3 regions of the Oleiphilus sp. HI0079 genome follow, and region 2 is predicted to be linked to each of the others. Evidence: predicted binding sites of a transcription regulator. Region 2 holds the regulator's gene; each other region holds the start of a gene.

Region 1 (8,199 bases), on a different contig from region 2:
GAAGCTACAGGTTTTGAGGCGAGAGATACATTTGATGTCAATTCTTACGTTGAAGAACTGTCGGTTGATATAAACGGAACCGATCTCAAACTTGCTGCAATTCCTGGAGTATTCGCTTCCGGAAAGTTAGATGAGGGCACGCAATTGTTGCTGGAGCAAAAAGTAAGGCGCTTGAAAGGGCGCACCTTAGACTTCGGTTGTGGTGCTGGAGTTATCGGGGCTTATTTAAAAAAGGTCAATCCAGAGATAAAACTAGAGTGTATAGACATTAACTGGTTCGCGCTTTTAGCTACTAAAACAACGCTAAAGTTAAATGGCTTAGAGGGTGCGGTTTACCCAAGCGACGGTTGGTCAGAGGTGAAGGGGAGGGTTAATGGCGTTGTGACGAATCCTCCATTTCATCAAGGCGTTTCTACTGAGTATGAAACCACTGAGCGATTTATCCGTTCCGCTCACTCCAAGATGGCGCGATACGCGCCGATGTACATCGTGGCTAATAATTTTCTGCGCTATCCCACTATCATTGAGTCGGTATTTGGAAAGTGTACGTACTATGCGAAGAGTACTAAGTTCAACGTTTACTATTGTGAGCGTTAATCCTATTGAGGTGGTTCCATGAGTTATTTCCTTAGAAAGAATATCGAGATGCCAAATGAAGCGAATGCTCTTGCCGGACGAAGCGAGCCGTTAGAAATCGAACCAACGCACTTCGTGAATGGCCGCACCATTTTTGCCCCTTACCCTGCTGAAATGAAGCAAATCGTCCTTGGGTTAGGCTGCTTTTGGGGCGCTGAGCGGGCCTTTTGGGAGCTTGATGGTGTTTACGTTACGTCCGTGGGCTACGCTGGAGGTTTTACTAACAACCCTACCTACGAAGAGATTTGTTCAGGAATGACAGCCCATACTGAGGTTGTTCATGTAGTCTACGACCCGGACATCATTAGCCTCATCGAGATTTTAAAAGTATTTTGGGAGAAACATGATCCAACGCAGGGCATGAGGCAGGGGAATGATCTTGGTACGCAGTATCGATCGGCGATCTATTACTTAGAAGAGTCTGATTTGGCCGTGATAAAAACGAGCTATCAGCAATACCAAAATGCACTCGAAGAAGCAGGGCTTGGAAGTATTACGACTGAGATCGCGCCTTTGAAGGAATATTTTTATGCCGAAACCTATCATCAGCAATATTTAGCGAAGAACCCTAATGGATATTGCGGTTTAGGTGGCACGGGTGTGACCTGCGGCGTCCCTTAGCGCGATCTATTCTCAAGGCAAAAAAAAGCCCTTGGAATCCAAGGGCAAAGTCCACTCTAGCGTCTCCGCTAGTGATAACAAATCTGAAACGTCCGGTATCAGATATATATTCACCTTACCCACCATAATTAGAATATACATACTAATTCACACGAGCATATTTGACTTTGTTGCATTCGCTTGCGCCAAAACAGGGCGTGGCAGTCGCATGCTTTGGATTTTTTCGCCCGCTATTGGTGCGACAGGTTCTTGGTCAGGCTTTGTCTATACGCAAATATACGTACTAAGTGTCTGATTTATCTTAGTTTCTAGGAAACGGCGCAGCACTTGCTCTAACCCCCTGCAGGAAGATCGCATACAAGCACTCCTAAAAAACAAACAATAATTCTTCGAACGGGGAACGTTAACGATGAAAAACTTTAAGACTAAATTGGCGACGGTTGCAGCTGCAGTGTCGCTGTCTGTCGGTGCTTCGGTTACATATGCCGCTGATACCATCAAGGTTGGGGTACTGCACTCACTATCTGGAACGATGGCAATTTCAGAAACAACATTGAAAGACACCGTTTTGATGATGGTAGAAGAGCAAAATAAGAAAGGCGGGGTGCTTGGGAAGCAGCTAGAGGCTGTGGTCGTAGATCCTGCGTCAAACTGGCCTCTATTTGCTGAAAAAGCACGTGAGCTTATCGAAAAAGAAAAAGTGGCCGCTGTGTTCGGGTGCTGGACATCTGTTTCGCGTAAATCTGTATTGCCTGTATTTGAAGAGTTAGACAATATCCTGTTTTACCCGGTTCAGTACGAAGGCGAGGAGTCTTCGAAAAACGTATTTTACACAGGCGCTGCGCCAAACACTCAAGCAATTCCAGCCGTTGACTATCTTGCCGAACAAGGTGTAGAGCGTTGGGTGCTTGCGGGTACTGACTATGTATATCCACGTACAACAAACAAAATCCTAGAAGCATACTTGAAAGATGCTGGTGTCGCTGAAGAAGACATCATGATCAACTACACGCCTTTTGGACACTCTGATTGGCAGAGCATTGTAGCGGACATCAAAAAGTTCGGCGCAGAGGGTAAGAAGACTGCAGTTGTATCAACCATCAATGGCGATGCGAATGTTCCATTCTACAAAGAGCTTGGCAACCAAGGGATTTCTGCGGAAGACATTCCTGTAGTAGCGTTCTCGGTTGGTGAGGAAGAGCTTGCTGGTCTTGACACTGCGCCTCTAGTTGGCCACTTGGCTGCTTGGAACTACTTTATGAGTGTTGAGTCCGATGCGAATGACGAGTTCATCGAGGCATGGCATTCATACATCGGTAACGAAGATCGCGTTACAAACGACCCAATGGAAGCAACTTATATTGGTTTCAACATGTGGGTTGAGGCGGTAGAGAAAGCCGGTACTACTGACCCATCTGCTGTGCAAGATGCGATCATCGGCGTTTCTGTTCCTAACCTTTCTGGCGGCTTATCGACGATGATGCCAAACCACCATATTACTAAGCCAGTTTTGATCGGCGAGATTCAAGAAGACGGTCAATTCCAGGTTGTGTCGTCTACAAATGGTCTGGTTCAGGGCGATGCATGGTCTGACTTCCTACCAGGTTCAAAAGATGTTATCTCTGATTGGAGAGCGCCTTTGTCTTGTGGTAACTACAACGTTAAGACTGGTAAGTGTTCTGGTCAAAACTTCTAATTACCATAGAAGTTCGAAAAAGGGAGTCTTTGGCTCCCTTCTTTATTCAAACCAACTAAAACAAAAACAATCCAATTTCATCTCCAAGGAACCACCATGGCGAGCCTAAGAAATTGCTTAGGGCGATCGGTTATTGCCCTAATACTTACAATAATGTCCTTGTCAACTCACGCAAATGATACCGGCCTTTACGAGCAAGGCATCGATTTGCTGATAACTGGAAAACTAAAAAAAGTTGAGCAAGGCGTAAGTAAGCTCATCGCATCAAAAAATGAAAGCGCTGATATGGCGCTAGAAGCTCTATTGAATGGCGATTTGTACCGCCATAAAAAACAAAAACAACTTGTTGTACTCGAATCTAAGTCGAGTGAGGGTATGCAGGTTGTCTACTTAAATGAACCGTCTAAATCGGAACTCATTACCAAAAAGCGGGCTATAAAACGCGTTCCTGTTAATAATAATCTGCGTCGTGAAATTCGGGCTTATCTCGCAGCCAAAAACCTCCAGCATAGTAATGTGGAGAAACGGCAAGCAGCGGTGGAGTCGTTACTCTCTGGTGCAGACGAAACAGCACTTGAAATTGTCCACGAGCAAAGACAAGTTGAGAAAAATGCAGACATACTGTTCTTGTTGGATAGCGTCATAGCGCTAGACTCACTAGAAAGCGAGAATACATCCATCAAGCTCAAGGCGATCGAAACGCTTTCCGAAAGCCTCCAACCTCAAGTGCGAAACCGGCTACAAAAAGTTGTTGAAAAGGGTGAGGCACCTTTCTCCGCAGCAGCCGAAAAAGCGCTCGCAAAAATACAGGATAAAGCCGAGTTTTACGGCTGGATGGAGACCATCTTTTTTGGTCTAAGTCTTGGGTCGGTATTGGTGCTTGCGGCGATTGGGCTTGCGATTACCTTTGGTGTAATGGGCTGTATCAATATGGCGCACGGCGAATTGATCATGATAGGCGCTTATACAACCTATGTGATTCAGTTGCTCATGCCGGATTCGATTGGCGCATCCATTATTGTTGCGATTCCGGCCGCTTTTGTCGTATCCGGTTTGGTGGGTATTGCTATTGAGCGTGGTGTGATTCAGTTTTTAAAAGGACGACCTTTAGAAACGCTATTGGCGACGTTCGGCATAAGTTTAGTATTGCAGCAAGCGGTGCGTAGTATCTTTTCGCCTCTTAATCGCAGCGTAGAGACACCAGAGTGGATGTCTGGCTCGATTGATATCAACCCGATTTTCTCCCTCACACTAAACAGGTTGTACATCATTATTTTTTGTTTGGCTGTGTTTGCATTGTTGTTCTTTATCCTCAAAAAGACGGTTCTTGGTCTTCAGGTACGTGCAGTGTCCCAGAATAGAGAAATGGCGCGTGCAATGGGTGTGCGTTCGGAGTGGGTGGACGCATTGACGTTCGGCTTAGGCTCCGGGATTGCGGGAGTTGCGGGAGTAGCGCTTAGTCAATTGACAAACGTTGGCCCGAACTTAGGTCAGTCTTATATCATTGACTCCTTCATGGTTGTCGTTTTTGGTGGTGTAGGGAACCTATGGGGAACGTTGGTGGCTGGCATGTCTTTAGGTGTGGCCAATAAACTCCTGGAACCTGTTTCCGGTGCTGTGCTTGCCAAGATTCTTGTGCTGGTATTTATCATTCTGTTCATACAGAAAAAACCGCGCGGCTTGTTCCCGCAAAAAGGTCGAGCAGCGGAGGCTTAAGATGTTAACTTCAAAAAATATGAATCAGAACGTGGTTTTCGATAGAGCGACGATAACGTTTTTGGCGGTCCTCGCGGCAGTCACCGTATTAGTCATCATTTGCAATACGGTTTTCTCTCCAGGCAGTGCGCTGCATATACCAACTTACACCGTAACCTTGCTGGGCAAGTATCTTACTTTTGCGCTTCTCGCTGTAGCCGTCGATTTGATCTGGGGTTATTTGGGAATACTTAGCTTAGGCCATGGTGCGTTCTTCGCGCTCGGTGGTTATGCGATGGGTATGTATCTTATGCGGCAGATCGGAGACCGAGGTGTATATGGCGACCCTTTATTGCCGGATTTTATGGTGTTCCTTAATTGGAGCGAGTTACCTTGGTTTTGGCAAGGGTTCGATCAATTTTGGTTTGCTGCATTAATGGTAGTCGTTGCACCTGGTGTGCTGGCTTTTGTTTTCGGTTGGCTCGCTTTTCGGTCGCGAGTGACAGGCGTGTATCTGTCGATCATTACCCAGGCGCTTACATTTGCATTGATGTTGGCATTTTATCGAAACGAAATGGGCTTTGGTGGTAACAATGGCTTAACCGATTTCAAAGACATTTTAGGTTTTGATTTACAATCTGACGCGACACGACTGACGTTATTTACGCTGTCGGCCGTTGCTTTGGCATGTGGCTATCTCGCCTGTCGTTTCATTGTCACGTCAAAACTGGGGCGTGTAGCAATGGCTATTCGTGATGCTGAGTCGCGCACCCGTTTTATTGGCTACAAAGTAGAGAATTTCAAACTATGGATTTGGACATTCTCTGCGGCGCTAGCAGGCATTGCCGGTGCTTTGTATGTGCCTCAAGTAGGCATCATTAATCCAAATGAATTCTCACCGTTAAATTCGATAGAGCTCGTCGTCTGGGTCGCGTTAGGTGGCCGGGCTACGCTTTACGGTGCGGTCGTTGGTGCGATCGCGGTGAATTACGCGAAGACGTATTTTACTGGCGTATTGCCGGAGGTATGGCTGTTTGCTCTCGGCGGCTTGTTTGTGATTACAACAATCTTCTTACCCAAAGGCATTGCTGGCCTAATCGGACGTAAGGAGGCTGCAGCATGAGCAATCCAATCATGAATTATATCGATGCGGTGAGAGACAAAGATCACGTATTCGATTTTATACAACCAACTGAGAACCCCGATCTTGATGTACGGAAGGGCTGCATTCTTTATATGGAAGACGTCAGCGTGAGCTTTGATGGTTTCAAGGCAATCAACGATTTAAATCTTTATATAAACGAGGGCGAGCTTCGCTGCATCATCGGCCCTAACGGCGCTGGAAAAACCACGATGATGGATATCATCACCGGCAAAACCCAGCCCGATACGGGAAGCGTGTATTTCGGGCAGAAGATCAATCTTCTTAAGATGACCGAGCCAGAAATCGCAGAGGCCGGAATTGGCCGTAAATTCCAAAAACCCACGGTCTTCGAAGAGCTAAGTGTTTTCGAGAACCTTGAGCTGTCGATGGCAGGCAACAAAGCTGTCTTAGGTAATCTTTTTGCGAAGCTGACCTCGGAGCAATTGCTATTAATTGAGGAAACGCTTGAGCTCATTGGCTTGCAAGATGAAGGTTTAAAACGCGCTGGCTCGTTGTCGCACGGTCAGAAGCAGTGGCTAGAAATAGGCATGCTGATTATGCAAAAACCACGATTGTTGCTCGTAGATGAACCAGTGGCTGGCATGACGCATCAGGAGATGGATAGAACCGCAGAACTTCTAATTTCCTTGGAGGGCAAGCACTCCGTCGTGGTCGTTGAGCATGATATGGACTTTGTCCGCTCAATTGCTCGAACCGTCACAGTGCTTCATCAAGGTTCTGTTTTGGCAGAGGGAAGCATGGACGATGTCCAAAACAACCCGCGCGTTAAAGAAGTCTATCTCGGAGAGTAACCATGCTACAAATATCAAACCTGAATCAATTTTATGGTGAGAGCCATACTCTTTGGGATCTGGACATCGAGATCGAGCCGGGCAAGTGTACATGTTTAATGGGACGAAATGGTGTCGGAAAAACGACACTGTTGTCCTGTGTCATGGGCTTACTAAAGCCTGCAAGCGGGACAATTATGTTCGATGGCATTGATCTAACAAAAATTTCAGCAGAAGGGCGCGCGCCCGCTGGAATCGGGTACGTGCCGCAGGGAAGACAGATTTTCCCCATGCTCACAGTTGAAGAAAATCTTCAGATCGGCTTGCCAATTCGAAAAGACAAGGCGAAGCAAATCCCTGACTTCATTTATGAGCTATTCCCAGTCTTGCATGACATGAGGCACCGAAGAGGTGGCGACTTAAGTGGCGGCCAGCAGCAGCAACTAGCGATTGGTCGTGCTCTTGTTATTGACCCTAAGCTTTTGATTCTCGATGAGCCGACTGAAGGGATTCAACCAAACATCGTGCAAGAGATTGGAGACATAATTCGTAAACTGAACAGAGATATTGGCTTGACAGTTCTTTTGGTCGAACAAAAATTGCCCTTTGTTAGAAGAACCTCCGATAACTTTATTATTATGGATCGAGGACGCAAAGTAGCGACGGGAGATTTAACCGAACTCAACGATGATCTGGTGCGAAAATATTTAACCGTATAGACTAAACCTACTTTAGAGTAAGCAATAAAAATATGAGTTTAGTCGTCGAGAGCAAGCATCCAGAAGCGGCAACCTATGGCAATAATCGAGCGTGGAAAGCGAGACTCGCGCTTGGTTATCGTCAACGGTCCGATAAAACGGTTTTATCCAAAATGCAGTTTGAAGGACCGCTAAGAGTGCAAAGGCCGTTTTACCCTGAACACGGTCGATGTCACACCTACCTGCTTCACCCCCCAGGAGGCATGGTGAGCGGCGATCAAATTGATATCGACGTGTCGGTCGACTCTAATGCTAATGCTTTCATTACTACGCCGTCCGCGGGAAAGATATATTCGGCCGATAGTGCAAACGTCGTGCAGACCCAGAACATACAGCTGTCGGTTAGTGACGGTGCTTCTCTTGAATTTCTGCCTCAAGAGAATATTTTGTTTAACGGTGCAAATGCTCGACTCTCAACGACAATTGATGTGTCCGCAAAGGGCAGATTGATTGCTTGGGATATGGTGAGCTTTGGTCGGCCTTATGGCGGTTACTGGTTTGATTCCGGGAGCCTTTCGCAGCAGATCTCGATTTCCATTGAGGGCGATTTAGTGTTGCATGAAGGCTTTCGCACCGATCCCGAGCTGGTCATTCTCGAGAGCTCTGTGGGGCTAATGGGCTACAAGCACATGGGGAGCTTGTTCATTGCCGTACCCGAAGAAGAGGACTTATACAAAACGTGGGTAGAATTGATTCGGCAGCATGTGAGTGCGCTGGACATTAAGGATACGAGCATTGGTGCTACACACAGACACAAACTCCTAATCGTGCGCGCTTTATCGCAAGACGTGGAGCAATTACGGAATACCTTCATTTCAATTTGGCAGCATATACGCCCCCAAGTTTTGGGCGCAGAGC
Region 2 (6,783 bases):
TACATTCACCCATACGGCTGTGAGGTATTGCGATACCTTGGCCTATTCCCGTGCTGCCAAGACGCTCTCGTGCGACGAGATTCTCAAACAGGCTGTGTTCGGGTAGGTCGGGTATCTTCGTCGCGATTGTCTCTGCTACATGCTCAAGCACTTTTTTCTTGCTTGAGCCAGGGAAGCCCGTTTGGGTCAGCCCTGGCAGCAGGATAGAGTCAATCGTTATCGAACTCTCGTTCATACTTTATCCAATATTTCTGGGTTTCTAGGCTGCACCGTGAGAGCGCGACACCTGTTTCTCTTTGAGTTTGAGTATTTGTCTATCGAGTTTATCAATAAGCTTGTCGATAGAGGCGTACATGTCTTCGTCCTCAGCTGTTGCGTGAACATCTGTTCCATAAACATGTAAGGTGGCTTCGGCGATCTGTCTCAGCTTTTCTACAGATAGGGTGACTTGCACATTCGTGATACCGTCCACGTGACGCTCGAGTTTCTCTAGCTTTTCGGTTACGTAGTTCTTCATTGACTCAGTGAGTTCAACGTGGTGACCGGCGATATTTACTTGCATAGTTATCTCCTCGTAGATTTTGTTAGCGTAGACGCTAACGGTCTGCTTCTAAATCACAAAACGCTTAATTCGCTTTTTACATCAAGCGTTTCCTTTCATTAGAAGGTGGAATAGACATCGCTTCTCGATATTTCGCTATCGTACGTCTAGCAACGTTAATTCCTTGATCTTTCAGTACTTCTGCAATCTTACTGTCGCTTAGCGGCTTCTTTGGATTTTCAGCGGCAATCAGCTTTTTAATGATGGCTCGGATGGCAGTCGAAGAACACTCGCCGCCAGAGGCAGTGCCAACATGGCTTGAGAAAAAGTACTTTAACTCAAAAATGCCGCGTGGCGTATGCATGTACTTCTGTGTTGTTACGCGCGAAATCGTAGATTCGTGCATGTCGACCGCTTGCGCAATATCGTGAAGAATTAATGGTTTCATTGCTTCTTCACCATAGTCTAGAAAACCCTGTTGGTGCGCAACAATCTTGCTTGCGACTTTGAGTAAGGTTTCATTCCGGCTTTGCAGGCTTTTGATGAACCACTTTGCTTCCTGCAATTGGTCTTTCATGAAGTTGTTGTCGGCGCTGTTGTCTGCACGTTTGATGAAGCCAGCATAGCCGCTATTCACTCGAATTTTAGGAGCGATCTCCGGGTTGAGCTCTACTTTCCAGCGGCCCTTTTCTTTTTTAACAATGACGTCTGGAACGACGTATTCTGGTTCGTTCTGGATAATCGCTTCACCGGGACGCGGGTTGAGAGATTGAATGAGCTTTAATACGTCGATCAGGTCGTCTTCTTTCAGGCGACTGCGTCGAATCAGTTGTGCGTAGTCGCGACTACCAAGTAAATTTATATAGTGACTAACGACTAGCTTTGCCTGGGGAAGCCACTTTGTTTCTGGATCTAGTTGGCGCAGCTGAAGTAGCAAGCATTCTTGGAGATCTTTCGCAGCCACGCCGGCTGGATCGAAGTGTTGCACCCGCTTTAATACTGCAGCAACTTCATCGAGTTCAACGGGATCTTCGTCTTCTTCGTTGAAGAGGCCTTGATGTATATCTTCAATATCGCTTCTTAGGTAGCCATCAACATCGATCGAGTCAATGATGCTTTCTGCTATAAAGCGGTCTCTATCTGAGAAAGGTGTTAAGTTGAGCTGCCAAAGGAGGTGATCGTTGAGTGTTTCGGTTGGCGAATTACGACTCTCAAAGTCGCTTTCCATCTCATCTGAACCAGAGCCAGATCCTGAGCTTGCTGGCCCCGAAGACTGATAAACATCTTCCCAGGCAGTATCAACAGGTAAGTCATTTGGAATCGAGTCACTAAATTCTTCACGCTCGCTGTCGTGTAGCTCTTTCGCTTCGACTTGTTGATTGCCCTCGGGTTCGCTTGACTGTTGATTGACGTTGCTCGACTGTTCATCGCTTGATGAATTGCTAGAGTCACCGCCATCTTCCATCAGTTCGAGCATTGGATTGGATTCAAGCGCTTCTTGTATTTCAGCTTGAAGATCCAATGTCGATAATTGCAGCAGTTTTATGGCTTGCTGCAATTGTGGGGTCATCGTGAGATGTTGCCCCATTTTGAGTTGTAGGGATGCCTTCATTACCATTTGTCGGTCATCCTAGCTTCTTGTAATGCTGGTCATTGTGGACTGTCGTCTCTTTATGCTGCCCAAAGGAGCTAGCTCGTTTTTCTATTTTAAGAACTTCCGAGGAGAAATTGAACGAGTTTTTCACTCTCATATATAAACCTTTTTTCACTGGAAATTGCACAATGAATTTGGTTCTAAATTGTAAACTCGTCGCCGAGGTAAACTTCTCGGACTTTTTCGTTTTTGAGAACGTCCTCGGGAGAGCCTGATGCGATAATGTGTCCATTCCCTACAATATAGGCTTGCTCGCAGATGTCTAGCGTCTCGCGCACATTGTGGTCAGTAATCAATACGCCAATATTTCGATCTCTCACCTGGCGAACAATATGTTTGATGTCGCTGACTGAAATCGGATCAACGCCTGCGAATGGTTCATCCAATAAAATAAAGTCTGGTTCCATTGCAAGGGCTCTGGCTATCTCAACTCGTCGGCGCTCGCCGCCTGATAAAGCCATGCCGTGGCTTTCTCGAATATGTTGAATGTGGAATTCTTCGAGTAGTTGATTGGCTTTGTCTTCACGCTGTTTGTTGTTTAAATCTTTTCGCGTTTGCAGAATTCCTAGGATGTTTTCATACACAGTCAGTTTGCGAAAAATTGAGGCCTCTTGGGGGAGGTAGCCAATGCCCGCTTTTGCGCGGCCATGCATAGGAAGGCTGCTTATGTCTTTATCGTCAATTAATATGTTGCCCTTGTCTTGAGGGACTAAGCCGACAATCATATAGAAACAGGTTGTTTTGCCTGCGCCATTCGGACCGAGAAGACCAACAATTTGCCCAGATTGAATCTCAAGTGAAACATCGATAACTACTTGGCGTTTTTTGTAGCTTTTGGCGAGGTTCTTTGCCTGAAGGGTTTTCATGCGCTAGAGCTTGTCCTCATTTGTACTTGTTTCCGCTTCGTTTGAAGGGTTCTGTATGTCTTCCGTTGGCGTAGTCGGTTGGTTAGGGAAGTACTGAATTTTAACGCGTGTTCCCGTGCTTTCGTCGCCTTTGGCTCTAATTGCTTTTCGCATAATGTCATATTCAATTCGATCACCCGAAAACGAGTTCGTCGTTTGTGCAAGCTTCGCATCGCCACTAAATATAAGAACGGCTTCTTCGGCTTTGTAAGTGATTTGCTCAGCCTGCCCGGTGGTTGCGTCGTCACTGCCCGGGTCTTGTTGGTTGAATGTCGCAGGAGAGCCGATGGCGACTATTTGCGTGACGCTGCGGTCTTTTGCGAAGACAGTAATGTTGTCAGCGGTAAGCTTTGTACTGCCTTGTTTTATAAGTACGTTGCCGCGGTATGTTGAAAGACCTTGCGAATCGTCAATTGTTGCGCTGTCGGATTCGATCTCAATGGGTTGGTTTCTATCAACGTCTATGGCATGACTCTGCGCGGGAAAAAGGGCAAGGCATGCTAGAAAACCGATCAGCGCATTCAAGCTATTTCTGGGCATTGTAAGTGCCTCGAACGCGCTGCGGTAGCTCAATTTTTCTATCATTTAGTGATGCCTTAAGGCCTGACGAGGTCAGCGTATTATGATTTTGGGTTATCTTAACCTTGCCGGGAGTCGATATAAAGTCATTCACCGTGTCGATGCGAAGATCCTCTGTTTCGAATGTAATGAGATCGTTAGTTTCTCCAACGCGAGACATCAGTACCTCGTTTTGCAAGGTTAGCATTCCGGTGTCTGTTCGATATTGTCCATCTTTTGCGTCTAAGCGAAATTGTTCGCCTGTTTCATTAACATAGTCGATCAGTGGGCGTTCAGTTTCAATAAGGTTTTCGCTTTCGTAATAGTATGATCGCTGCGTTTTGATGAGCAGTTGCAGCTCGCCTTCCTCATTAAACTCTTTTAGTTCGGTGCCTTCGGCAAAGGCGCTTGGTTTTCGTGTAGTGTCTTCCTGAATCAATGACGTCTTTTGTTCCAGTTGATTCGCGTAGTAGATGCTGACCCCAAAGACGGCCACTATGAGAGGTATAACAAAACGAGATCTGGGCTTAAGCCGTGCCATGACAGTGCCTACTTCTCTAAGAAGTGTTGATGGATGCCATCTAGCAGATCTTTGGCGTCGAGAATTAAATCGCAAACTTCCCGAACTGCGCCTTCACCACCTTTTGTATTCGTGCAGTAGTCGGCGTGCTGGCGAACGAATGGGTGGCCGTTTGGTACGGAAAAACCTAGCCCGCTAGCTTGCATTGCAGATAGATCTGGCAGGTCATCGCCCATATAGGCGCATTGCTCCCACTCTAATGAAAGTGCTTGGCGAACGCTATCAAGAGCGACGCGCTTGTCTTCTCTGCCTTGGATCAAGTGTTCGACGCCTAGGTCTCGGGCGCGACGCGCAACCAGGGGTGAGTTGCGGCCTGTGATTATGGCGACATTGATACCATTCTGTTGCAGGAGTTTTATGCCGTGCCCATCTAGAGTGCAAAAAGCTTTCAGCTCATCTCCCTGTGCTGAAAAGATGATGCGACCATCGCTGAGCACTCCGTCTACATCTAGTCCAAGAAGTGCTATGTTTTTTGCCTTTGAACGCGTTTGTTCATCGAGCTGCTTGCTCATACAACACCTGCTTTTAGTAAATCATGCATATGAATTACACCGACTAGGGTTCTGTCAGGCTCGGTAACCAGCAGACCTGTGATTTTATATTCTTCCATTACATGCAGGGCTTCGGCTGCCAGCGCATCTTTGTTAATGGTTTTGCAATTTTTGGTCATAATGCTGCCGATGTCGGTTTGATGTAGGTCTACCTGTTCGTCAAAGGCGCGGCGTAAGTCTCCATCAGTGAACAAACCTTCTACTTTGTTGTCGTTATCGACAATGGCAGTCAGCCCAAACCCCTTACGTGAAATCTCAAATAAGCCTTCTGATAAGGAGGATGAGGGCGGTACGCTTGGCACTCTATCGCCGATATGCATGATTTGCTCGACGGTTAGGAGGAGCTTTCTTCCTAGGCTCCCACCAGGGTGCGAAAAGGCAAAGTCTTCTTCAGAAAATCCGCGTGCTTCAAGTAGTGCAACTGCAAGCGCATCGCCTAATGCTAAAGTCACTGTTGTGCTTGAGGTTGGGGCGAGACCAAGAGGGCAGGCTTCGGTTTCAATGCTGATGTCTAATGATACATCGCTTGCCTTGGCGAGTGTGGAGCTCTGCTTGCCGGTCATGCTAATTAGGGGGGCGCCCATGCGTTTGATCAAAGGCAAGATCGTTACAACTTCTTCAGTTTGGCCGGAGTTCGATATAGCGAGAACGACATCTTGCTGAGTAATCATTCCTAGGTCGCCATGACTTGCTTCGCCAGGATGGACAAAGAACGCTGGGGTGCCAGTACTGGCGAGTGTGGCGGCAATTTTATTAGCGATGTGACCAGACTTTCCCATGCCAGTCACGACAACGCGTCCCTTGCAGGAGAGCATGATTTCGCAAGCTTTCTCAAAATTGCTGTCTATTCGATCGAGCAGGGCATTTACTGCATTTCGCTCAATCTCAATGGTGCGCTTGCCTGATTCAATGTAATTCATGCTAGTGCTGTAACCGAGTCCTTGTAAAGAATAACTAGATAGACAATATAGCTGCATAAAAGCGTGATGCCGGCTATTTTACCAATTTGGTCGCGCTTACTCACATGATTTACTAGGCAAAGAATCGCAAGCCCAAATGTGAGTACAAGCATAAAGCCGTAATCCCGGAATAACGAGACCTGGTCAATGATTGGCGGCGATATAAAGGCGGGTATAGCCATGACGGCAAGTAGATTGAATAAGTTTGACCCTATTATATTTCCTAGCGCCAGATCATGGTGGCCTTTTAGTGCGCTTGCAATCGAGGCTGCCAGCTCTGGGAGGCTTGTGCCAATTGCGACAATTGTTAGCCCGATGATGAGATCGCTAACGCCGAGCTCGGTGGCGATGCCGCTCGCGCCCCAGACAAGCATTCTTGAGCTCAAGACCAAAGCAACAATGCTTCCAATAAGGTAAAGGTAAGCTTTTGCTTGAGGGATGTCGCTGGCTTCATCTATCTCTTCTGGAAGCTCTTCGGAAGATGAAGAAAGCTTGGCGAGCGCGATCAGGGATATGATGAGTAAGCCGGACAAAATCAAGCCGTCGTAAAAAACGATCGTGCCGTCGATTATAACGAGCGTCGCAAGGCTGGTAGCAATTAATAGAATAGGCAGTTCGACTCGAAGTATGCCAAGCTTAATCGGAATCGCTGAAACGAGCGTAGTTAGTCCAAGAACTAATGCAATGTTCGCAATGTTGGAGCCAATGGCGTTGCCGACTGCCAAGTTGCTTGAGTCTTGTAGCGCAGCCATCGCAGAAACAATCAGTTCGGGAGCGGATGTCCCGAAGGCAACGACGGTCAAGCCGACGAGCATGGGGGTCATTCCGAGATGCAATGCAGTAGATACCGCACCTTCAACAAAACGGTCGGCACTCCAGATTAGAATAACCAGTCCTACAATAAGGGCTACACTGAACACTAACACTTGATTTGCTCACAAAATTCGATGGGGGAAGGAGAGCGCATTTTGCTGAACTTACCTTGTCAAAGCAAGCTTAATGCGGTTCGTGAAATCTTGTTTAGTTTTAACTTGT
Region 3 (8,199 bases), on a different contig from region 2:
GTAAGGCGTGCCCCTAATCTTGCTTATGACTCTCCGATCGCATCGTCAGATAACACGCGCACGGCCGACGATACTGATATGTTTAACGGTGCCACGGATCGGTATGAGTGGGAATATATCGGCTTGGAGGAATACTTCATTCCTTACAACAACTATCGAATCGATCAACAGGATGTGAAATATAAAGACCTCGTTATGCCGGGTCATCTTAACCCTGATTATGTTCGTTGGGAGTTGCACCGCGTGCATGTCGTGAAGGCGAAGCTCAAGGACAAATTCCGTCATATTTACGAAGAACGTGTGTTTTACATCGACGAAGATAGTTGGGGGATTGCGCTGGTTGATAAATATAATGATGAGGGCGAACTTTGGCGCGTAGGAACAGCACTGACGAAAAACTTTTATGAGTTGCCGGGCGTTTGGGCTGCGATTAATGTATATCATGATTTACAGGCTAAACGTTACAGCGTGAATGGCCTTTCTTCGGAAGAACGGCAGTCTGTTTTGTTCGATGATGAAGCACCGAATGCTCGCCATTTCAAACCACAGTCTCTGCGACGCAGGGCGCGATAAATACCTGTCTCTTTATGCTGCTAGTTTAAGCGAGAGAAAAGAGGCGTTGGTCAAGTAAGAGAGACGACACAGGCAACAAGGCCTGTGTCGTTTTGTATCATAATTTGTGCTTAACGCTCTATGCGCCGACGAGTCCATAAACCGATTAAACCCATCGCAAGAAGAGCGAGTGAGCCAGGCTCCGGAACCGAAGTCGAATCGTCATCATTTGGTACGGTTGAGCTACCATCACGCAGAAATGATCCATAGACGTTCACGCGGCTGCCGGAAGAGTCGCTTGTCATTATCCAACCGTCTCTAGAGCCAGTTAATGCGGGCAGTGTACTTGTCGTAAAAAGTGTCATTCCGCCTAACGTTGCGCCTGGGTTGATGAAATCTGCTGGAGTAGACGTTTCCCAAATGAAATTCTGGGCACCGACCCTTTCGCTCCAACTGTTCGGACCAGAAAGGCTTGTGCGGGGATCGTTATCCGGATTTGACATTCGAAACAGACTAGCGGATAGGTTGTTGGTTAGGTTCTCGATACTATAAACGTAGCGGTTGTTTGTACCGCCAAGTTCCGCTGCACTGGTAAATTCTTCGGTCACGCGAAAGTCCGCCGATCCATCATCAATGCCATTTACAAACCAGTCCGATGTCGTAATGAGACTTGCGTTTGCTCCAAGGGATGTAAAGCTAAATACGAGTGCAATGCATATTTTTTGTGCTGGGGACAACATGTTTTCTCTCCTTGTTCTGCTCAGATTTTTGTCTTTAAAGCGACTGATAGAGCTGTCGTTAGTTCAGTCTAACTATTTGCACATCCTTAGATATTACAAACCCTCTTTTTACACGGCATGTCGAAAGTTAGTAACAACTAGCAAATAACTGGTCAAAAAATAAGCAATACATGGGCCGCGTAAACGGATGCTGTATAAAAAGAGATACTTAACGATATTGGAGTTTGGGACTTTTTGAGAAAGTGTAAAGCTTTCCGACGGAAACCACAGTAGCCGCTTTTAACGGGAGTTAGACAGGAGTAGTGTGGGGGGCTGCGGTGGAATGGTTATCCGGTGTCCCGTTCACTTGCCTCAACATGAGTCATCTTCTTCTCATGGATTGAGTAACTGGGGCCAAGCCCCAGTTAAAGAATGTGCTAACGGGTAGCGGCGCTTACCACGTCTTGTAGGGTAGAAACTTCCCGTTCATCGTAACGACAACGCGATCGCCTTTTGGGTCTTCCTGTTTTTCAACGTCCATACTAAAGTCGATTGCGCTCATGATGCCGTCACCGAACTTTTCTTGAATGACTTCTTTTAGCGTATCTCCGTATACGCCGACAATTTCATATAAGCGGTAAATGAGCGGGTCTTGTGGAACGCTTTTTTCCCACGTTTTGGTCGGGTATTCCATCAACGCGGCTTTTGCCCCGGTTGGTAAATCAAGTAGGGCGCAGAGCTTATCAGCGGGTTCCTCTGGCATGCTGTTCATGCCGAGGCACGCTGATGTTACCCAGACCGTTCCAAGTCCTAGTTCTTTTGCAATGGATTCCCAGCTCAGCTCTTTTTCTTTTTTTGCGAGTACAACGGCTTCTACGACTTCTTCTTTTTTCATACGGTACTACTCCGTCTTATGGTTGGTAGATCTCGATTGTTAGGTATGTACTGAGAGGTACTTCAGCAATGGCTATGCCATGACATTTTTTAGAGAATAAAATAGATAAAAATGAGGGGCTTAGGGTTGTATTCGCGTTATGTTGGTGCATGTTTAGCGAACTAGCTGCGGTTCAAACCAGTGCAAAGTACTCCCCAAAAATGTCTTAGCCGCACCAATAAATGCATTTAACGTTTACTTGCCTCGGAGCGTTGTCGTATAAAAGTCTAAGCTCGCGCTTAATCTCGCGGAGATTCCCAACGATAAACTGCCAACTGGAAAATATTACGATTTCATTGACCAAACTTCGTTTTTACTTTCGGATAGCGGAGAGTCAAAGCGAGAAGCGGTTTACTTTTGGTGGGGTAAAGAGCTTATGGCCGTTAGAATGAAAGAATACAAAGCACATGTAAAAGTAGTCATGGCTGAAGCGCCGCATATGCATATAGATCTCGCCACAGTGCGTGATGTTGGCCTTGCACCTTGGTTTTTCAATCTCTATCTCGACCCGAAAGAAGAAATGACCGTAGGTCACCGTCGAGATCCATGGATGGCTACTGTGCTTGGAAAACTTAAGGCGCACGGTGCGACGCTCAAGAAATATCCACCCAAAGAAGTAGGGCTCTAAAACATTCGATTGACGACTTCTTGCTTTTGCTGATGTCAAAGTCTTCGAACACAGGCCCCTCTTTGGTTGGCGATGATGGTTTTCGCTAGTGCCGACTTTAAGGTCAACAAGGAGCACATGCCTATGTACGCGGTAATATTCAAAGCGACGGTGAAAGAGTTGGATGATGAGTATTCGACGATGGCACAACGTATGCGTGATCTTGCCATGAATCAATATGGTTGTACTGAGTTTACGGTATGTACTGAAGGGAGCCGCGAAATCGCTATATCGTATTGGCCTTCAATGGCACATATTCGAGCGTGGCATCAGAATCCGGAGCACAGAAAAGCCCAGGCTCTCGGGAAGGGAAAATGGTATGCATCTTATCGCGTTCAGGTGACCAAGCTTATTTGATCGTGTGATGCAGACTGGGCATAACGCGATGTACGTCGGTCATCTAAAAGACGCGGGCCGAGTGGTTCTGAGTTTTCTCGTCTGCGTTGGCGGCCCCTTGGCTTAAGCAAGAAATATCGTTGAACGACATTCTATTTGCCGGCATTTTTGTGGCTTATTTTTTATAAATCTCGATTTGTTTTGCTGATAGGTAGGACGCCAAAGCCTCGTAGGCCGGCAGAGAGGTGGGGTCGATCTTTGCGTTCTTCGCTGTTGGGAAAGAACTAAATCGAACGATCACCATGTCTGCTTTTGGCGCGATATAGATTGTTTGACCATGTACGCCACGCGCTGCATACGCGTCGAACTCATTGTGAAAATGCCACCACATACTGCGATAGCTTCCTCCTTGCATGGTGTTGTAGCCGGCTTTGGCGAAGACGTTTTTATCTGCGCCGTTTCGAATACTTTGTGCAACCGACGCAGGGAAAATACCTTGGCCGTTGAACTCACCGTCATTAAGGAGTGCTTGCCCAAGTCGCGCTAAATCACGCAAGCCAGCGCTGATGCCGCCGCCGGCAAAAGGCGTGCCCTTGGCGTCCACCGTCATGTAAGCGTCTTGCTCGGCCCCCAGCTTTTTCCATAGTTTTTCGGAGATGAGCTTGGCAAGATCGGTGTTTGTCGCACGGGAGACGATCCAGCCTAATGCATCCGTATTGATCGTTTTGTAAGCAAATGCGTCTCCGTGTTTACCGGCCTTTTGAACCGTTTGAAGATATTCGTAATAGCCGTTAGGGCCCTTGTAATTCGCGGGTTTAGGCATTGGGCTGGCGGCGGCGGAATAGAGCCAAATATCGGCTTTCGGGTCGGCGTAATCTTCGCTGTATTGGAGGGCGGTCGTCATATCCATCACTTGGCGAACGGTTGCATCTCCGAATGCGCTGTCTTTTAGTTCGGGGACGATGCTTGCTACTGCAACGCGATCATCAAGTAGGCCTTCCGCAATGAGCATTTCTGCGATTAAACCCGTGAACGATTTGGTCATCGACATAGCTGCGTGTTTGCCATCTTCGTCCAAACAGCCCCTATACTGCTCATAGACAATCTTGCCTTGATGAAGTACTACGATGCCGTCTGTGTAGTTTGCGCTGAGTGACTCTTTCCATGTCATGCTCTTATTGCTTCCAAGGGGGGTGAAGCGAAGTGAGTCTATCCTGTCATCCAGCGCGTACTCAAAGCGATGAGGGGCAGCAAGGCCGCGGCTAATTTGTTTCGTGGGCAAAAGCTCGCGAATATGGCACACCGTCCAGCGTAGATTGGGGAAGCTGAAGTAATTCGATTGCGGCTGCATAACCAGCTTGTCGTCCGGGGGCGGAAACCCTTGCATCAAGCCTAGCTGGTTTGGGTCTGATGTCGCAGCGTTTAAGTCGGTTTTCGATTTCACCACAGCCGTTTTTTCTGGCGTTCGGTCGGTCTCGGCTTGGCTTTTTGAGGTTTTATCACTCGCGAGACAACCTGACATAGAGAGCGTCAGAAAGACCAGCGCGAACGCTCTGCAGAAAGGATTGATGGATGTGTGCATGGTCAACTCTTTTTGTTGTTTCAAAACTTGTTTAAGGCCGATAGCCAGTATGATCAATTTGATGGTTTTTCTTTCTACTTACAAGCCTGCCAAATCCCTCTATGATGGAACGAATAAAAAATATACGTTCAAAGCGATTCTTGGGGATCTTTATGACACAAAAAATTCTGGTTACTGATGCTTCTGGTTTTATTGCTGGCCACTGCATTCTCGATTTGCTTGAGCATGGCTATGCGGTGCGTGGGACGGTTCGAAATCTGAAAAAAGCGCCTGCATTGAAGGCAATGTTTGCTAAGTACACGGACAAGGCCGATAGCATTGAGTTCGCGCAGGCTGATTTGCTCAGTGACGAAGGATGGGTTGACGCCGCAACAGGGTGTGATGGCTTGTTTCATCTCGCATCGCCTGTTCCCTTGCAGCAACCGAAAAATGCCGATGAGGTGATTCGCCCTGCAAGAGAAGGCGCATTGAATGCACTAAAAGCCGCGAATACAGCAGGAATTAAAAGGGTCGTGCTCACCTCTTCTATTGCGGCGGTGATGTTTGGGCATGGTGATCAGCATCGCACCTTTACCGAGAAAGATTGGACGAATGTTGATGCGACAGATGTTGCTTACTACAAAAGTAAGGCGTTGGCAGAAAAGGCGGCTTGGGATTATGTCGCCGGTACCGACATTCAACTTTCTACCGTGCTACCAGGCTTAGTACTTGGGCCTGCCTTGGAGAGCGACTACGGCACGTCATTGCAATTAATTGTCGAGATGTTGAAAGGAAAGTATCCCGTGGTTCCGCAAATTGGCTTTGAGGCTGTAGATGTAAGAGACATCGCTTCATTGCACCGTTTAGCGTATGAAAGCCCAGACGCGGTCGGTAAGCGGTTTATTGGGACGAATGGTTGGGTGATGTTTAAAGAGGTCGCTCAAATTTTAAAAGAGGCGTATCCGGATTCAAAAGTCTCTACTCGAGAGTTGCCCGTGTTTCTCTCTAACATTCTGTCCTACATCGTGAAAGATATGGAAATGGTGAAAGGCGAGGGCGGTAAAACCAAGAAGGCCGACAATAGTGCGGCTATGTCCTTGGGTTGGCGGCCTCACTCGATTAAGGATGCAGTAGTAAGTGGCGCTGAAAGTTTGATTGAACTAGGTGTGGTGCGTAATTAAGTAGCGGACGGAAACTTCAGACAGAGATCGTCTTCGCACGATTTTTCATGCTGCCATACATTGGGCAAACAAGGGTCTTGATTGGGCAGAGTTGCAATGCCGTTTCAAGACCAAAGCGATGCGGTTAATGCATCAAACTATTCAGCTGGAATGCGCCGATGATGCCGTCTACGAGCATTTGAGTGCCGACGACGCAAAGAATCAAGCCCATCAGTCTCGTGATAATGCCGGTAATCGCCTCGCCAACGCGCTTCAAAATACGCGTGCTGAGCAAAAAGCAGCACAGCGTAACAAGGCACAGGATAAAGAACGCGCCTATTGTGATCAGCGTTTCATGCCAGGAACCCATCGAATAGTTCATGGCGGTAGCAATTGTACCGGGGCCAGCAAGGATCGGGACCGCCAACGGAGAGACGGAGAGATCTGGATGTTCGACGGTGTCTGCAGAATGAAATTTCGATTCTTTACCATTCAGCATGTGATAGCCAATGATGAAAATTAGCACGCCCCCTGCAATGCGGAATGCAGACAGAGAAATGCCGAATAGCTGGAACAGGTATTGGCCGATCAAAGCAAAAGCGACAATCGTCACGAAAGCAATCAGAATGCCTTTTGCCGCCAGCTTACGGCGTTCATCGTAATTGAGATTCTCACTCAACGAGGCGAAAACCGTGGTGTTAGCTATCGGATTCATAATGGCAAAAAATGCCATAAATACGCTGAGTCCATGTTCGACGATGCTGCTCATTGGTGTTGCATCCTTTTAGATGAGTGTTTGAAGAAACGCATTGAGCTTATGGATGAGACGACTTAAAGGCAAGCCCGCAATCACGCGATAGAAAAGGCCTGTACCCTAGTTCAAAGTGTCTTTGCCCTTATCTGGTCGATATGCGGTCGAGATTGCGGGTTAGCAGAGAATGAAGGGTTTACGGTTGTTTTAATGCGCGTATATTTGTTCTCTTCTTTTATTCGATAGCACTGTTTTTATGCACTTAAAACCATCAGATCTTAATCTTCTTCGGGAACGGGCCGAGCGCGTTGCCAAAGAGGCGGGCGCACTTATTATGCGCTATGCGGGCGCAGTGCCAGAAATCAAACATAAGGCCGGTGCTGTCAGTCTTGCGGCGCAGGTTGTGACGGAAGTAGACCACAAGTGTGATGCGTTGATTCGCGAACGCTTAATGGACACGGTTGATCGCTTCGATCTGGCTCTGCTCACTGAAGAAACTGAAGATGACGGTTCGCGCTTAAAAAAAGACTATTTTTGGTGCGTTGATCCTTTGGACGGAACGCTCGCTTTTACACGTTCCGTGCATGGATACTCGGTGGCCATTTCTCTCATTACGAAACAAGGTGAGCCGGTTATTGGTGTGGTTTATGACCCACTTAAAGATGACCTGTATTCTGCTGTGAAAGGGCAAGGTGCGAAGCATAACGGCCAGCGCTGGAGACCGCTCGATGAAAACAAAGTGGCAGTGGAAGAGGCGGTAGAATTTATTGTGCAATTGGATTGCAGCTTTATTGAGAGCACTCGTTTCGTTGACATATGGGCGCGTGTGGAGCAATGGGCTGTTGATCAGGGTTATTCGGGCGCCAGGTATTTGAGCGACGCCGGCGGTGTGATGAGTGCAATTGCGGTGCTGCGTGAACCCCCTGCCTGTTACTTTAAACCTCCGAAAGACCAAAGCGGCGGCGGGAGTGTATGGGACTTCGCAGCGACGGCATGCATTTTTGCCGAAGTAGGTGCATATGCGATGGATTATTCTGGCAAGTCGTTTCATTTCAATCCTAAGGGTGATACCTATATGAATCATTGCGGCGTGATGTTTTCAACCAATGACTTTAGCGCTTCGATGCAAGCGGCGGGTATTATGCTGGGTTGAAGCTTGCTAGGTTGAAGCTTGCTAGGGAGCTCGTTCGGAAAACACTGTTTTAGATAGGCCACTTCTGAAGTTTTATTGACCCCGTAAACTAAAGTCAGTTATTTGAGAACGAAGAGCTGCTCAGCCTAGTTCTCGTAACAATCAAGAAGTGCTTAATCAAAATAATAATAGGGTGACCCTCATGGCCATTGTGCTCAACGTATTCTTTATCGCGGTATTGTGTGTGATCTTAAATACCACGCAATCAACACTTCTCGATATGCTTTTCAGTAACGCTATCGCGCAAGCAGTATTGTTCTTTTTCGTTGTTTGCATCCCCTTCTGGCGCACAAAGAGAATGTCTTATGTGGATATCGCCTGGCCTTT

The links. The regulator sigma-54, encoded in region 2, starts transcription at its own class of promoters, with help from an activator protein. The targets are predictions, from matches to a motif close to TGGCACNNNNNTTGCTNT.
Region 1: a site for sigma-54 is predicted at 1,574-1,591, ahead of urtA (urea ABC transporter substrate-binding protein). Genes of this name have one in related genera too.
Region 3: a site for sigma-54 is predicted at 1,453-1,470, ahead of A3750_RS01620 (PEP-CTERM sorting domain-containing protein). Genes of this name have one in related genera too.

The regions. Positions count from the first base shown of each region.
Region 1 covers NZ_LWFT01001194.1:21,698-29,896, forward strand. Annotated here, with positions in the region: gene A3750_RS21265 (methyltransferase) at 1-597, shown strand, start outside; gene msrA (peptide-methionine (S)-S-oxide reductase MsrA) at 616-1,257, shown strand; gene urtA (urea ABC transporter substrate-binding protein) at 1,667-2,953, shown strand; gene urtB (urea ABC transporter permease subunit UrtB) at 3,107-4,669, shown strand; gene urtC (urea ABC transporter permease subunit UrtC) at 4,671-5,771, shown strand; gene urtD (urea ABC transporter ATP-binding protein UrtD) at 5,783-6,604, shown strand; gene urtE (urea ABC transporter ATP-binding subunit UrtE) at 6,607-7,302, shown strand; gene A3750_RS21300 (urease accessory protein UreD) at 7,335-8,199, shown strand, end outside.
Region 2 covers NZ_LWFT01001228.1:425-7,207, reverse strand. Annotated here, with positions in the region: gene ptsN (PTS IIA-like nitrogen regulatory protein PtsN) at 1-235, opposite strand, end outside; gene hpf (ribosome hibernation-promoting factor, HPF/YfiA family) at 260-562, opposite strand; gene A3750_RS21740 (RNA polymerase factor sigma-54) at 639-2,153, opposite strand; gene lptB (LPS export ABC transporter ATP-binding protein) at 2,336-3,061, opposite strand; gene lptA (lipopolysaccharide transport periplasmic protein LptA) at 3,065-3,640, opposite strand; gene lptC (LPS export ABC transporter periplasmic protein LptC) at 3,627-4,199, opposite strand; gene A3750_RS21720 (HAD family hydrolase) at 4,208-4,750, opposite strand; gene A3750_RS21715 (KpsF/GutQ family sugar-phosphate isomerase) at 4,747-5,709, opposite strand; gene A3750_RS21710 (calcium/sodium antiporter) at 5,706-6,674, opposite strand.
Region 3 covers NZ_LWFT01000112.1:540-8,738, forward strand. Annotated here, with positions in the region: partial or broken gene A3750_RS01615 (DUF1329 domain-containing protein) at 1-573, shown strand, start outside; gene A3750_RS01620 (PEP-CTERM sorting domain-containing protein) at 684-1,292, opposite strand; gene cynS (cyanase) at 1,726-2,166, opposite strand; gene A3750_RS25660 (hypothetical protein) at 2,501-2,833, shown strand; gene A3750_RS01635 (antibiotic biosynthesis monooxygenase) at 2,957-3,229, shown strand; gene A3750_RS01640 (serine hydrolase) at 3,384-4,790, opposite strand; gene A3750_RS01645 (aldehyde reductase) at 4,943-5,950, shown strand; gene A3750_RS01650 (MarC family protein) at 6,075-6,698, opposite strand; gene A3750_RS01655 (3'(2'),5'-bisphosphate nucleotidase CysQ) at 6,937-7,833, shown strand; gene A3750_RS01660 (DUF1295 domain-containing protein) at 8,015-8,199, shown strand, end outside.